Immundisolibacter sp.: one gene and its partner. The protein of the gene in region 2 binds, or shares a complex with, the protein of the main gene of each other region. Links are inferred from orthologs where the notes say so. Each region holds a gene or a part of one and is shown on either strand. Other genes may lie near its edges. The genes, in order: H5U26_RS10845 and H5U26_RS01090.

What was found.
Region 1: the proteins of H5U26_RS01090 (region 2) and H5U26_RS10845 are in contact, whole or in part, in a crystal structure (PDB 5UE9), measured with the Lactococcus lactis proteins. The link is inferred for Immundisolibacter sp. from one-to-one orthologs. Residues at the interface, in WP_023189152.1 of Lactococcus lactis: Leu4, Gln5, Ala47, Ser48, Met49, Leu50, Leu51, Arg52, Arg53, Met95, Leu98, Arg223, Met224, Ala225, Cys226, Ile228, Gly229, Ala230, Cys231, Tyr232, Ala233, Val235, Glu236, His237, Asn243, His244, Ala245, Lys247, Glu250; in WP_025017116.1 of Lactococcus lactis: Gly25, Phe27, Phe29, Glu32, Tyr33, Lys35, Tyr36, Lys48, Phe56, Thr60, Pro61, Arg62, Val63, Ala64, Glu65, Thr66, Ala67, Ser68, Gly69, Met70, Ile74, Gln77, Pro223, Glu251, Phe274, Ala275, Pro277, Phe278.

What each region holds. Positions count from the first base shown.
Region 1 is NZ_JACIZD010000009.1:66,028-72,775, forward strand. What follows is about bases 1-2,770. They hold H5U26_RS10845 (dihydroorotate dehydrogenase), read left to right. Parts: upstream 1-804; coding sequence 805-1,737; downstream 1,738-2,770. Other genes in these bases: H5U26_RS10835 (NAD(P)H-dependent glycerol-3-phosphate dehydrogenase), read left to right, coding at 1-209; H5U26_RS10840 (tRNA (cytidine(34)-2'-O)-methyltransferase), read right to left, coding at 319-792; H5U26_RS10850 (ComF family protein), read right to left, coding at 1,743-2,450; bioB (biotin synthase BioB), read left to right, coding at 2,487-2,770. In the rest of the region: more of bioB, read left to right, coding at 2,771-3,557; bioF (8-amino-7-oxononanoate synthase), read left to right, coding at 3,554-4,714; malonyl-ACP O-methyltransferase BioC, read left to right, coding at 4,728-5,612; bioD (dethiobiotin synthase), read left to right, coding at 5,609-6,289; H5U26_RS10875 (DUF2244 domain-containing protein), read left to right, coding at 6,440-6,748.
Region 2 is NZ_JACIZD010000001.1:222,866-229,843, reverse strand. What follows is about bases 1,171-4,170. They hold H5U26_RS01090 (dihydroorotate dehydrogenase electron transfer subunit), read left to right. Parts: upstream 1,171-2,217; coding sequence 2,218-3,123; downstream 3,124-4,170. Other genes in these bases: phoB (phosphate regulon transcriptional regulator PhoB), read left to right, coding at 3,937-4,170; H5U26_RS01085 (dienelactone hydrolase family protein), read left to right, coding at 3,179-3,862; H5U26_RS01095 (amidohydrolase family protein), read left to right, coding at 1,171-2,228. Outside these bases: H5U26_RS01100 (aspartate carbamoyltransferase catalytic subunit), read left to right, coding at 1-949; more of H5U26_RS01095, read left to right, coding at 942-1,170; more of phoB, read left to right, coding at 4,171-4,626; phosphate regulon sensor histidine kinase PhoR, read left to right, coding at 4,631-5,959; H5U26_RS01070 (putative porin), read left to right, coding at 6,100-6,978.

The DNA of each region.
Region 1 (6,748 bases), on a different replicon or contig from region 2:
CCAGCGGCAAAACGGTCCAGCAGGCGGTGGATTCGCTGGGCCAGGTGGCCGAAGGCGTGGTCACGGCGCGGGGCGTGCAGCGTCTGGCGGCACGGCTGGGCGTCAATATGCCGATCTGCAACGCCGTCTACCGGGTACTTCATGAACAGAAGGACGTGCGTGAGGCCGTGCAGGAACTGCTGGCACGGGAGCCATCGGCCGAGTTGTAGGGAAACGTGAGGGGTTTTTGGCAGGAGCGCCTTTGGGCGCGAAGACCTGCCCCGAGCGCGCCATCAATAACGGCGTTTGTCGTTCGCCAGCGGCACCGCTGACCTCGGTTCAGCCCGACGGACCCTCACCATCGAAGCCCTGCTGGCGCCAGGCCTCGAACACCGCCACCGCCACGGCATTGGAAAGATTCAGGCTGCGGTTGCCGGGCCGCATCGGCAGGCGCAGCACCTGCTCGGCCGGCAGGCGATGCAGCACCTCGGCCGGCAGACCACAGGTCTCGGAGCCGAACAGCAGCGCGTCGCCCGGTCGGTAGGCCACGTCGCTGTACAGCCGCCGGCCGCGGGTGCTGAAGGCCCACAGGCGCGGCGCGGCAAGACCTTGCAGGCAACTTTCCAGATCCGCGTGGCGCTGCACCGTGGCGTACTCGTGGTAGTCCAGCCCGGCGCGGCGCAGGCGCGCATCGTCCGGCTCGAAGCCGAGCGGTTCGACCAGGTGCAGCGCGGCGCCGGTGTTGGCGCACAGCCTTATGATGTTGCCGGTGTTGGGCGGGATTTGCGGTGACAAGAGGATGACGTGGAACACGGGTCAGGCACGATGAGCGATGCGGGGCTGTTGCGGACCGAACTGTGCGGACTGAGTCTGCGCACGCCGCTGGTGCTGCTGTCCGGCTGTGTCGGTTTCGGGCAGGAATATACCCGCGTGGCCGGCTTCAGCCACCGCGACGTGGGCCTGGTGGTGCTCAAGGGCACCACGCTGGAACCACGCCTGGGCAATGCCCCGCACCGCCTGGCCGAGACCCCGGCCGGCATGCTAAACGCCATCGGTCTGCAGAACCCGGGCGCGCGGGCGGTAGTGCGCGACATCCTGCCGCGGCTGGACTTCTCGGGAACCCTGTTCGCGGCCAATGTGTCCGGCGCCACGGTGGAGGAGTACGCGGAAGTCACGCGCATCTTCGACGACTCGCCGGTGGCGGCCATCGAGCTGAACATCTCCTGTCCCAACGTGAAGGCCGGCGGCGTGCAGTTCGGCAACGATCCGCAGATGTCGGCACGCGTGGTGGAGGCTTGTCGAAGAATGACGCGCAAGCCACTGATAACAAAGCTCTCACCAAACCAGACCGACATCGCCGAGAACGCCCGCCGCTGCATCGAGGCCGGTACCGATGCCTTCGCCGCCATCAACACCCTGCAGGGGATGGCAATCGACCTGGGGCAGCGCCGCCCGGTGCTCGGCAACCGCCAGGGCGGTCTGTCCGGTCCGGCCATCAAGCCGATCGCGCTGCTGAAGGTGCGTCAGGTGTACGAGGTCGCGGCAAAGCATGGCGTGCCGATCATCGGCCAGGGCGGGGTCGCCTGTGCCGACGATGCGCTCGAGTTCCTGTTGGCCGGGGCGAGCGCGGTCGGCGTCGGCACGGCGCTGTTCTATGACCCGCTGATCTGTCCGACCATCAACCAGGGCATTGCCGACTACCTGCGTCGGCACGACCATCACAACGTGAGCGCGCTGGTCGGCGCGCTGGCCTGGTAAATCCGTCAGCGGCCGGCCCGGCACAGTGCCCACACGTCGACCCTCGCCACACCGGCGCGCTTGAGGGCCAGCGCCAGCGCGCCGGCCGTGGCGCCGGTGGTCATCACATCGTCCACCACGGCCACGTGGCTCACGGCGGGCGGCTTTTGCACGGCGAACGCACCGCGCACGTTGCGCCGCCGGTCGGCCAGCGCAAGTCCGGTTTGCGGCGCCGTGGCGCGTATGCGCCGGCAGGCGTGGGCGTCGACCGGGATGCCCAGTCGCCGGCCGGCCTCGCGGGCGATGGCCTGCGCCTGGTCGTAGCCGCGCTGGCGCAGGCGCCGGTCGTGCAGCGGCACCGGAATCAACAGTTCGGGCCGTTCCCAGTGTCCGGACTGGGCGGCCTTGGCAAGCAGGGCGCCGGTCAGGCGGGCAAGACCCAGCCGGCGGCCGAACTTGAGGCGCTGCACCAGGCGGTCGAGCGGGGCGGCGTAGTGAAACGCCGCGTGAGCACGGTCCTGCGGTGGCGGGTGACGCAGGCAGCGGCCGCACACGCCGGCCACCGGCAGCGGCTGTGCACAGCGCTCGCAGGCCCGGCCCAGATACGGCAGCTCACCGCGACACGCGTCGCACAGCGGCAGGCGCTCACTGCCGGCTGCGCCGCACAGCGTGCACTGCGGCGGCAGCAGCCAGGCGAGCAGGGCGTCGAGATGTTCGTCAACTTTGGGGTTCATGTCAGGTTGACACAGTGGCGTTCACGGCTATTCTGAATGCCGCCGCCGCGGGCGGCTCGTGTCCTGCACCGTTTCCGGAGTCCGCCCTTGACCGCCATTCGTCACGACTGGACGCGCGCCCAGATTCGCGCCCTGTTCGAGCTGCCGTTCAGCGACCTGCTGCACCGCGCGCAGACCACGCACCGCGCCCATTTCGATCCCAACACCGTGCAGGTCAGCACGCTGCTGAGCATCAAGACCGGCGCCTGTCCGGAGGACTGCGGCTACTGCCCGCAAAGCGCGCACCACGAGGCCGACCTGCAGCGCGAGGCGCTGCTGGACGTGGATGCCGTGGTCGCCGCCGCGCGCGCCGCGCGCGATGCGGGGGCCAGCCGCTTCTGCATGGGCGCCGCCTGGCGCAGCCCGCGCGAGAAGGATTTCGTGCGCGTGCTGGACATGGTGCGGCAGGTCAAGGCGCTGGGCCTCGAGACCTGCGTGACGCTGGGCATGCTCGGTGGCGACCAGGCGCCGCGCCTGAAGGCCGCCGGCCTGGACTACTACAACCACAACCTGGACACCTCGCCCGAGTTCTACGGCCAAATCATCACCACCCGCACCTTCCAGGACCGCCTGGACACCCTGCAGCAGGTGCGCGATGCCGGGCTGAACGTGTGCTGCGGCGGCATCGTCGGCATGGGCGAGGCACGCGAGGACCGGGTCGGCCTGCTCGAATCCCTGGCCACCCTGCCCGAGCACCCGCAAAGCGTGCCGATCAACTATCTGGTGCAGGTGGCCGGCACGCCGCTGGCCGGCACGCCGGCGCTCGAGCCGCTGGAGTTCGTGCGCACCATCGCCGTGGCGCGGATCCTGATGCCGGCCTCGGTGGTGCGCCTGTCGGCCGGCCGCGAGAGCATGGACGACGCCCTGCAGGCGCTGTGTTTCCTGGCCGGTGCCAACTCGATCTTCTACGGCGACAAGCTGCTGACCACCGGCAACCCGGCGGCCGAGCGCGACCGCGCGCTGTTCGCGACACTGGGCATCAACGCCGCGGAGCCGGCCGTGCGCTGCGCCGCGCCAGCCGCGCCGGCAGCCGGTTTGACCGACGTCGCGGTCGCTGCCGGCGGGTGAGCTTCGATCTGGAAGCGGGCCTTGCAGCCCGCCGCGCCGCGGGTCTGTACCGCGAGCGGCGGATTGCGCAGTCGCCGCAGTCGCCGCTTCGCAAATTTCCCGGCGGCGAACTGCTGACCTTCTGCAGCAACGATTACCTGGGTCTTGCCAATCACCCGGCGGTGGCCGCCGCGCTGGTCCGTGGCGCGCAGCAGTGGGGAGTCGGCGCCGGTGCCTCGCACCTGCTGGCCGGCCACACGGCGGCTCACCATGCGCTGGAAGAGGAGCTCGCCGCGGCCGTCGGCCGGCCGCGAGCCTTGCTGTTCTCGACCGGCTACATGGCCAATCTGGGCGTGCTGGGCGCGCTGCTCGACCGCCAGTCGGCGGTGTTCTCGGACCAGCTCAACCACGCCTCGCTGATCGACGCGGCGCGCCTGTGTCAGGCGCGGGTGAGCGTTTATCGGCACGGCGACGCGCCGCATCTGGCCGAGCAGCTGGCGGCCGATGGCGCGCCGCGCCGGCTGGTCATCACCGACGGCGTGTTCAGTATGGATGGCGATCTGGCGCCGCTGGTCGAACTGGCGACCCTGGCGCAGCAGAGCAAGGCCTGGCTGATGGTCGACGACGCGCACGGCTTTGGCGTGCTGGGGCCGGGCGGCGCCGGCAGCGTGGCGCAGGCGGGCCTGGACGGCGCCGCGGTGCCGGTGCTGATGGGCACGCTCGGCAAGGCGCTGGGCTGTTTCGGTGCCTTCGTGGCCGGCAGTGAGGCGTTGATCGAGACGCTGATCCAGCACGCCCGCAGCTATATCTACACCACCGCCCTGCCGCCGGCGCTGGCCGAGGCCACGCGCGCCGCCCTGCGCCTGGCGCGGGTCGAGTCCTGGCGGCGCGAGAAGGTGCAGGCGCTGGTGGCGCGGTTCCGCGCCGGAGCCGGCCAGCTCGGCCTGCCACTGCTCGAATCGACCACGCCCATCCAGCCGCTGATCGCCGGCAGTGCGCAGCGAGCGCTGGCCTGGAGCGCGCACCTGGAGCGGCTCGGCCTGCTGGTGCCGGCGGTGCGCCCGCCCACGGTGCCTGAGGGCACGGCGCGCTTGCGCATCGTGCTCACCGCCGCCCACGAGGAGGCGCAGGTGGATCGCCTGCTGGACGCGCTGGCTGGCTTGCCGGACCGGGCATGAGCGCTGGCGCGCCATGAGTCGCGATGCTGAGGCCGAATTTCGCCTCGACACGCGCCGGGTGCGCCGGGCCTTCGATAGGGTCGCGGCGGGCTACGAGACCCGCGCTGTGCTGCAGCGAACGGTCGAGGCGCATTGCCTCTCGCGGCTGGACCTGGTGCGCCTCGCGCCGCAGTCGATTCTCGATCTGGGCTGCGGGCCGGGGGTCGCCGGACGGGCACTCCTGAAACGCTACCGGGGCGCGCAGGTCACGGGGGTCGACTTTGCCCCGGCCATGCTGCGCGTGGCGCGCCAGCGGCGGCGCTGGTTTTCGGCGCAGCGCTTCGTGTGCGCGGCCGCGCAGGCGCTGCCGCTGGCACCCGACAGCGTGGACCTGGTGTTCAGCAACCTGACCGTGCAGTGGTGCAACGACCCGGCCGCCGTGCTGGCGGAGGTGTGGCGCGTGCTGCGGCCCGGCGGGCTGTTCATGTTCACCAGCCTGGGCCCGGACACGCTCAGGGAGCTGCGCGCGGCCTGGCGGGCGGTGGACGGCGCCACGCACGTGAGTGCCTTCATCGACATGCACGACCTGGGCGATGCGCTGGGCCGCAGTGGCTTCGAACAGCCGGTGCTGGACGTGGAGCGGTTCTGTCTCACCTATGCGGACGTGCGCGCCCTGGCGGTGGACCTGAAATCCATCGGCGCCGGCAACGTCACAGCCGGCCGGCGCCGCCAGCTCACCGGCCGGGCGGCCTGGTCGGCCATGGAAGCGGCTTACGAAGCGTCTCGCAGCGAAGGTCGCCTGCCGGCCACCTACGAGGTGATCTATGCGCACGCCTGGAAGCCGCTGGTGTTACGGCGCCATGATCCGCAGGCACCCCAGCCGCTGAGATTTCATCCGCCGCGTCGTGGGCGCGCATGAGCAGGGGATTTTTCGTCACCGGCACCGACACCGGGGTCGGCAAGACCCGCGTCTCGGCCGGCCTGATCGCGGTGCTGCGCCAGCAGGGTCTGCGCGTGGCCGGAATGAAGCCGGTGGCCAGTGGCTGCGCCGCCACGCCGGCGGGCCTGCGCAATGACGATGCGCTGGCCTTGATCGGCGCGAGCGGTGGCGATTGGCCCTATGAGTGGGTCAATCCCTATGCCTTCGCGCCCCCCATTGCGCCGCATCTGGCGGCGGCGGACGTGGGATCGACGATCCGCTTCGCGGTAATCGAGCAGGCCTTCGGTCAACTGGCCGCGCAGTCCGACTGCGTCGTCGTGGAAGGCGTCGGCGGCTGGCGGGTGCCGCTCGGGCCGGACGGCGATGTGGCGGATCTGGCCATGGGCCTGCAGCTGCCGGTGGTACTGGTGGTCGGCCTGCGGCTGGGCTGCCTGAATCATGCCGCCCTGACGGCGGCCGACATCCGCCGTTGTGGTCTGCCACTGGCCGGCTGGGTGGGGAATGCGATCGAGACCGGTTTTGAGCGCCTGGATGACAACCTGAAGGCCCTGGGCGACAGCCTGGCGGCACCCTGTCTGGGCGTGCTCCGCCACGCTGCCGCGGCCACGCCGGCCAGCGTCGCCCGGGATTTGCGCGCGCCGCCGATTGGTTCCTGATGCCTGTGAACGAGCCACCTTCCAGGCCGCTTCGGCTTGTCAGGGGGTAGCGGCCGCGGGTAGTATTCGCGCGGCTTTTTGTCGCAGGTGCGCTACGCATTCCAGCGGCGGCGCGGGTTACCCGCCCGGACGGTGCAGCAGGAGGTGGCGGTGGCGCTGCGCATGCAGCAGACGCGGGACGGCACTTGGCGTTTCGAGCTGCTTCCGAACCGATCCAGCTCCTGGACGCAGACCAGGCGCTTTCTGATGGTGATCGCGCTGCTCGATGGCCTGATCGCCCTGCTGTTTGCCTGGCAGGGTCTGTGGCTGGTTTTGCCCTTCAGCGGGCTTGAGGTGGCGGCCCTCGGGGCTGGCCTGTATTGCTGCTCGCGGGCCACGTATCGGCGCGAGCTGATTCTGGTTGAGGGGGAACGGGTCGTCGTGTTGCGCGGCGGTGAACGGGTCGAGTGTCGCGACGAG
Region 2 (6,978 bases):
CGACGCGCAGGGCCGCCTGCGCCATCTGCTGACGCTGGAGGGCCTGCGCCGCGAGACGCTGGAGGAGCTGTTCACGCTGGCCGACTCGCTGGTCGAGGTTGGCGCGCGCAGCGTCAAGAACGTGCCGCTGCTGCGCGGCAAGACCGTGGTGCTGCTGTTCTTCGAGGCCTCGACCCGTACCCGCACCACCTTCGAGATCGCCGCCAAGCGGCTGTCGGCCGACGTGGTGACGCTGGACGTGCCGGCCTCGTCCACCTCCAAGGGCGAGAGCCTGCTCGACACCATCGCCAACCTGCAGGCCATGCAGACCGACGCCTTCGTGGTGCGCCACGCCGACAGCGGCGCGGCGCACCTGATCGCCCGTAACGTGGCGCCGCAGGTGGCGGTGGTCAATGCCGGCGACGGCTGCCATGCGCACCCGACGCAGGCGCTGCTGGACCTGTACACGATCCGCCAACGCCGCGGCAGCCTGGCCGGCCTGAAGGTGGCCATCGTCGGCGACGTGCTGCACTCGCGCGTGGCCCGCTCGCAGCTGGCCGGTTTGCACCTGCTGGGCGTCAGCGACATCCGCCTGGTCGGCCCGGCCACGCTGGTGCCGCAGCGCCTGGCGCAACTGGGGGCGCGGGTCTGTCACGACCCGCGCGAGGGCCTGGCCGACGTCGACGTGGTGATGATGCTGCGCCTGCAGCGCGAGCGCATGGCCGGCGGCTTCGTGCCGTCCGATCGCGAGTATTTCGAGCTGTACGGACTCACCGAAACGGCGCTCACGGTGGCCAAACCCGACGCACTGGTGATGCACCCCGGCCCGATCAACCGCGGCGTCGAGATCGCCTCCGCGGTGGCCGACGGCGGGCGCTCGCTGATCCTGCCGCAGGTCACCAACGGCATCGCCATCCGCATGGCGGTGCTGGCGCAGACCGCCGGCCGGGGAGCGGACACCGATGCCTGAGACCACGCGCCTGACCTTGCGCGGCGGGCGGGTCATCAACCCGGCCAGCGGCACCGACGCGCAGCTGGACGTGCACATCGAGGGCGGGCGCATCATCGGCCTTGGCGCGGCGCCGGACAGCGCGCGCGGGCAGATCATCGACGTCGCCGGACATTGGGTGCTGCCCGGGCTGGTGGACCTGTCCGGCCAGGTCGGCAGCCCGGATGCGCTGTCACGCGGCGAGCTGCTGGCCGCGGCGGCCGGCGGCATCACCCAGCTTGCCGTTGCGCCGCGCGTGGATGCGGGCCTGGACAGCCCGGCCGTCATCGGCCGCCTGCGCGACGGCGCGCGGGCGCTCGGCCTGCTGCGCCTGGCGCCGATCGGCGCGCTGACGGCGGGCCTTTGCGGCGAGCAACTGGCCGAGCTTGGCCTGCTGCGGCGCGCCGGCTGCCGGCTGGTCGGCCAGGGTGGCCAGCCCATCGGCGCGCGCGTGCTGCGCCGGGCTTTCGAATATGCGCGCGGGCACGATCTGACGGTGGTGGTCGATGCCGAGGACGCGCAGCTTGCCGCCGGCGGCTGCATGCACGAGGGCGCGGTCAGCGCGCAGCTTGGCCTGACCGGCATTCCGGTTGCCGCCGAGGTGGCGGCGCTGTCGCTGGCCCTGGCGCTGGCCACCACTTGCGACACGCGCATCCACCTGCACGGCCTGTCGAGCGCGGCCGGCGTGGCGTTGTTGCGCGCCGCCAAGGGCGCCGGCCTGCCGGTGACGGCCGACACGCCGATCTGGAACCTGCACTACACGGACCTGGACATCGGCGCCTACGACCCGGCCTTTCACCTGCGCCCGCCGCTGCGTGAGGCCGGCGACCGGGCGGCGCTGCGCGAGGCGCTGGCCGACGGCACGCTGGATGCCGTCTGCTCCGACCACCGGCCGTACGATGGCGAGGCCAAGCGCCAGCCGTTCGCCCGTTGCGCCGCCGGCGTGGCCGGCTTCGAGGCCTTGCTGCCGCTGATCCTGGACCTGGTGCAGGGCGGCGGGCTGCCCCTGCCGCGGGCCCTGGCGGCCGTCACAAGCGGCCCGGCGGCGGTGCTGGGCGACGGCGGGCGCCTGGCGGTTGGGGCCCTGGCCGACCTGTGCGTGGTGGACCCGGGTCGCGCCTGGACGGTGGATGCCAGCACCTGGCACAGCGGCGCGCAGTGCACGCCGGTGTGGGGACGGACGCTGCGCGGCCGGGTGCTGCTGACGCTGCTGGGCGGGCAGGCCGTCTATCGCTTGCAGGAGCCCGCCGATGGCCGGTGAGGCCGGCGCGCCGGGCAGCATCCTGCTGCAGGACGCCATCGTCGACGCCAACGAGGCGCTGCCGGGCGGCCATTACCTGCTGCGCCTGACGGCGCCGGGCATCGCCGCGCGCGCCCGGCCGGGGCAGTTCGTGCACCTGCGCTGCGGGCCGGACCTGCCGATGCGCCGGCCGCTGTCGATTCTGCGTGCCACGGTGCACAGCGGGCAGATCGAGCTGCTGTACAAGGCGGTCGGCGTCGGCACCCGGCAGCTGGCGACGCGCCAGCGCGGCGAGGCGATCAGCGTGCTGGGGCCGATCGGCAGGCCGTTTCGCCCCGATCCGACGCGGCCGCGGGTGCTCGCCATCGGCGGTGGCGTCGGCATGCCGCCGATGCTGTTCCTGGCGCAGACCTTGCGCTCACCCAATCCGGTGCCCTGGCAGCCGCTGCTGCTGCTGGGCTCCGAAGTGGCGTTTCCGTTCCAGCCGCGCCCGTCGGCCATGCTGGTGGACGGCATGCCGCGGGGCATCATCGCCGCCCTGCCGCTGGCCGAGGACTGGGGCATTCCCAGCCGCCTGGCATCCGGGCAGGGCTTTCCCGGTTGCTACGAGGGCCACGTCACGGAACTGGCCGACGCCTATCTGGCGACCCTTGGCGCGGATGTGCTGGCGCAAACCCAGATCGCCGCCTGCGGCCCGACGCCCATGCTGCGCGCCGCCGCGGCGGTGGCCGCCCGCTATGGGTTGCCGGCGCAGCTGTGCCTGGAAGAGCATATGGCCTGCGGCGTGGGCGGCTGCGCAGGTTGCGTGGTCGAACTGGCGACGCCCGATGGACCGGCCATGGCGCGGGTCTGTGTGGACGGACCGGTGTTCGATGCCGCAGCGGTCTATCCGGACCTTTACACCGCCGGCGCCTGAGCCGCTCGCCGCGGCCCGCCCGGCGAATCAACCTTTACATCACAGGAGCAGCCCCATGCCCGGCAAAGATGTCACCCTCAAAACCAGCGACGGCCAGTTTTCGGCTTACCTGGCCACCGCCTCCGGCAAGCCGGCCGGCAGCGTGGTCGTCATCCAGGAGATTTTTGGGGTCAACAGTCACATCCGTTCGGTGTGCGACCGCCTTGCAGCGGCCGGCTTCAACGCCCTGGCGCCGGATCTGTTCCACCGCAGTGAGCCGGGCGTGCAGCTGGGCTACGAGCAGGCCGACTTCGGTCGCGGCTTCGAGCTGATGCAGGCGCTCGACCACACCAAGGCGCTGGCCGACATCGATGCCTGCATCGCCGATTGTCGCGCCCACGGCGGCAAGGTGGCGGTGCTGGGCTTCTGCATGGGCGGCCTGCTGGCCTACCGCAGCGCGGCCAACCTGCAGCCGGACGCGGCGGTGGCCTACTACGGCGGCGGCATCGCCAACTTCCTGGACGAGGCCGGCAACATCCGCTGCCCGATCCAGTTTCACTTCGGCGAGAAAGACCATTTCATACCCATGACGGACGTCGACAAGCTGCGCGCCGCCATCGCCGGACTGAAGGAAACGGAAGTGCACGTGTACCCGGCCGATCACGGCTTCAACTGCGACCAGCGCGCCAGCTACGACGCGGCGGCGGCCAGTCTGGCCTGGCAGCGCAGCCTGGATTTCCTGCGCCGGCACCTGGGCTGAATTGTTACGGCCTGTCGCCGAACTGAAACAATGCTATCGCCCAATACGCGCCTCGATAGACCAGGCGGGCATCCATGCCTATACGCATCCTCATCGTCGAAGACGAGCCGGCCATCTGCGAGATGCTCACCTTCGCGCTGGCCGACAGCGGCTACCGCTGCGATGTGGCCGGCGACGTGCGCCGCGCCCGTGCCCTAGTCGCGGACAGCAATCCCGACCTGGTGGTGCTGGACTGGATGCTGCCCGGCCAGAGCGGCATCGAGTTCGCGCGCGAGCTCAAGCGCGACGCCGCTACCCGAGACATCCCGGTCATCATGCTGACTGCCCGCACGCAGGAAGCCGACGTGGTCACCGGCCTGGATGCCGGGGCCGACGACTACATCACCAAACCCTTCTCGCCGCGCGAACTGGCCGCGCGCATCAAGGCCGTGCTGCGCCGCGCCGCACCGCATGCGGCCGGCGAGGAGCTGGCCGTGGACGGACTGCGGCTGGACCCGGTGGGTCACCGCGTGCTGCACGGTGACGGTGAACTGAAAGTCGGCCCGACCGAGTTTCGCCTGCTGCAGTTCCTGATGGGCCACCCGGACCGGGTATACAGTCGCGGCCAGCTCATCGACCAGGTGTGGGGTCGCAATGTGTATATCGAGGAACGCACCGTGGACGTGCACGTACGGCGCCTGCGCGAGGCACTGTTGCCGGCCGGCAAGGACCGGCTGATCCAGACCGTGCGCGGAGCCGGCTACCGGCTGTCCGCCAAAGACTGAGCCGGTGATTCGCGGCGCGGTGGCCGAGACCGCCCTCGGCGGCGGGCTGCTGGCCGGTGGTGCGCTGCTGGGCTGGATGGCGGGCGATGCCGGCACCGGTGCCGGCCTGGGTCTTTTGATCTACATCGCCTGGCACATTCGCAACATCCTGCGCCTGATGGCCCGTCTGGGCAGCGATGCGGACACGCCCGAGTCGGTGGGCCTGTGGGGCGAGCTGTTCGAGCGCCTGCACCGGTCACGGCGCGAAGCGACGGCCGCCCAGCGCCGTCTTGCGCAGATCGTGCAGCGCTTCGAGGAGTCCAGCGCCGCCCTGCCCGATGCGGCCGTGTTGCTGGGCGAGGATGGCCGCATCGACTGGTGCAACGAGGCCGCGCAGCGCCTGCTGGGCCTGCGCACGCCGCGCGACCTTGGCCAGCGCATCACCAATGTCGTGCGCCACCCGGCCTTTGCACGGTATTTCAGCGGCGAGGGCGAGCGCGCGGCCGGCATGGAGTTCCCGGCGCCGCAGGGCGACGACCTCATGCTGCACGCCCAGATCGTCAGCTTCGGCCAGGGCCGCCGGCTGCTGGTGGTGCGCGACGTCACGCAGGTGCGGCGACTGGAACAAGTCCGGCGGGACTTCGTCGCCAACGCCTCGCACGAGCTGCGCACCCCCCTGACGGTGGTTTATGGCTTCCTGGAGACGCTGGCGCGGGACGGTGCGGCAGTGCCCGAACGCTGGCGCCGCCCGTTCGACCTGATGACCCAGCAGACGCTGCGCATGCAGCGCATCATCGACGACATGCTGATGCTGGCGCAGCTGGAAGGTGACGGCGGCCACAGCGCGGACAGCGACGTCAACGTTCCGAACCTGCTGCAGCTGATCCGCAGCGAGGCGATCGCGCTCAGCGGCAGCCGACGGCACCGGATAGACATCGACGCCGACCCGGGCCTGTGGCTGCGCGGCAACGAATCCGAGCTGCGCAGCGCCTTCTCCAACCTGGTCGGCAACGCCGTGCAGCACACGCCCGACGGTAGCACGATCACCATTCGCTGGCGGCTGCAGGACGACCGACCGGTGCTGGAGGTGCAGGACAACGGCGAGGGCATCGCCGCCGAGCACCTGCCGCGTTTGTCGGAGCGCTTCTACCGGGTCGACGCCAGCCGCTCACGGGCCAAGGGCGGCACCGGCCTGGGTCTGGCCATCGTCAAGCATGCCCTGGCACGGCACGAGGCCGAACTGCGCATCCGCAGCCAGGTGGGTCAGGGCAGCACCTTCAGCTGCGTGTTTGCGCCTGCGCTGAGCCGGCGCGTGGCCACCGGCCCCGCTGTAACGAACGCACCCCATCTGTAACTTGTTTGTCATAGATCACTGTGACACTTGCGCGGCTTCTCGAGCCGGCAGCGTGCCGGTCGTCTCGGCCGGACCCCTGACGGGCCGGCTTCCGCAGGGTGGCGAGTGCGCCGCCCGCCTCGCACAGGGAGATTTCGAACATGCGTCACACGCGTCTTGCCACTGCCCGCACCGCACGCCTGTGCGGCGGCCTGTTGCTCGCCGCCGTCGTCCCGGCCCATGCGGCGGTCGATGCCAAGCTGCTCGACATGCTGCTGGCCAACGGCTCGATCACCGCAGCCCAGCACGCCGAACTGTCCGCCGATCTGGCGCGCGAGACGAAAGCCGCCGAGCGCACCGCCAGCAAGCAGGTCAAGTCGGAAGAGATGACCGCGCTGCAGCAGAAGCTCGCCTGGGCCATGAACACCCAGCTCAAGGGCGACGTGCGCGTGCGCTACGAGAACATCCACATCGAGGACGAGCCCGACAACGGCCGTGACAGGGACCGCCAGCGCATCCGCGCCCGCCTCGGCGCCTTCACGCAGGTCAATCCCGAGGTCGAGGCCGGCATCCAGATCGCCTCCGGCGGCGGCAAGGACGCCCGCTCCACCAACCAGGATATGAACGATTACTTCAACAAGAAGGATCTGTGGCTGGATCTGGCCTACATCGACTATCACCCGCTGCAGGTGCCGGGCCTGAAGGTGTTGGGCGGCAAGATGAAGCAGCCGTGGGTGAGCATGGGCGACGTCATCTGGGACGGCGACATCAACCCCGAGGGTGGCGCCGTCACCTACAAGCGCCTGTTCGGCGGCACGGAGGTGTTTGGCAGCGCCGGCTACTACGTGCTGCAGGACAACATCGACGGCGAGGGCGTGCAGTTCGAGCACGACCTGCGCCTGTACGCCGGCCAGGTCGGCACGCGCCTTTTCCCGGGTGACAGCTTCAAGGTCACCCTTGGCGGCAGCGTCTATGCCTACGACAACGATGAAGACAGCACCGCGCTGCGCGTGAACGGCAACACCACCGACGAGTTCCGC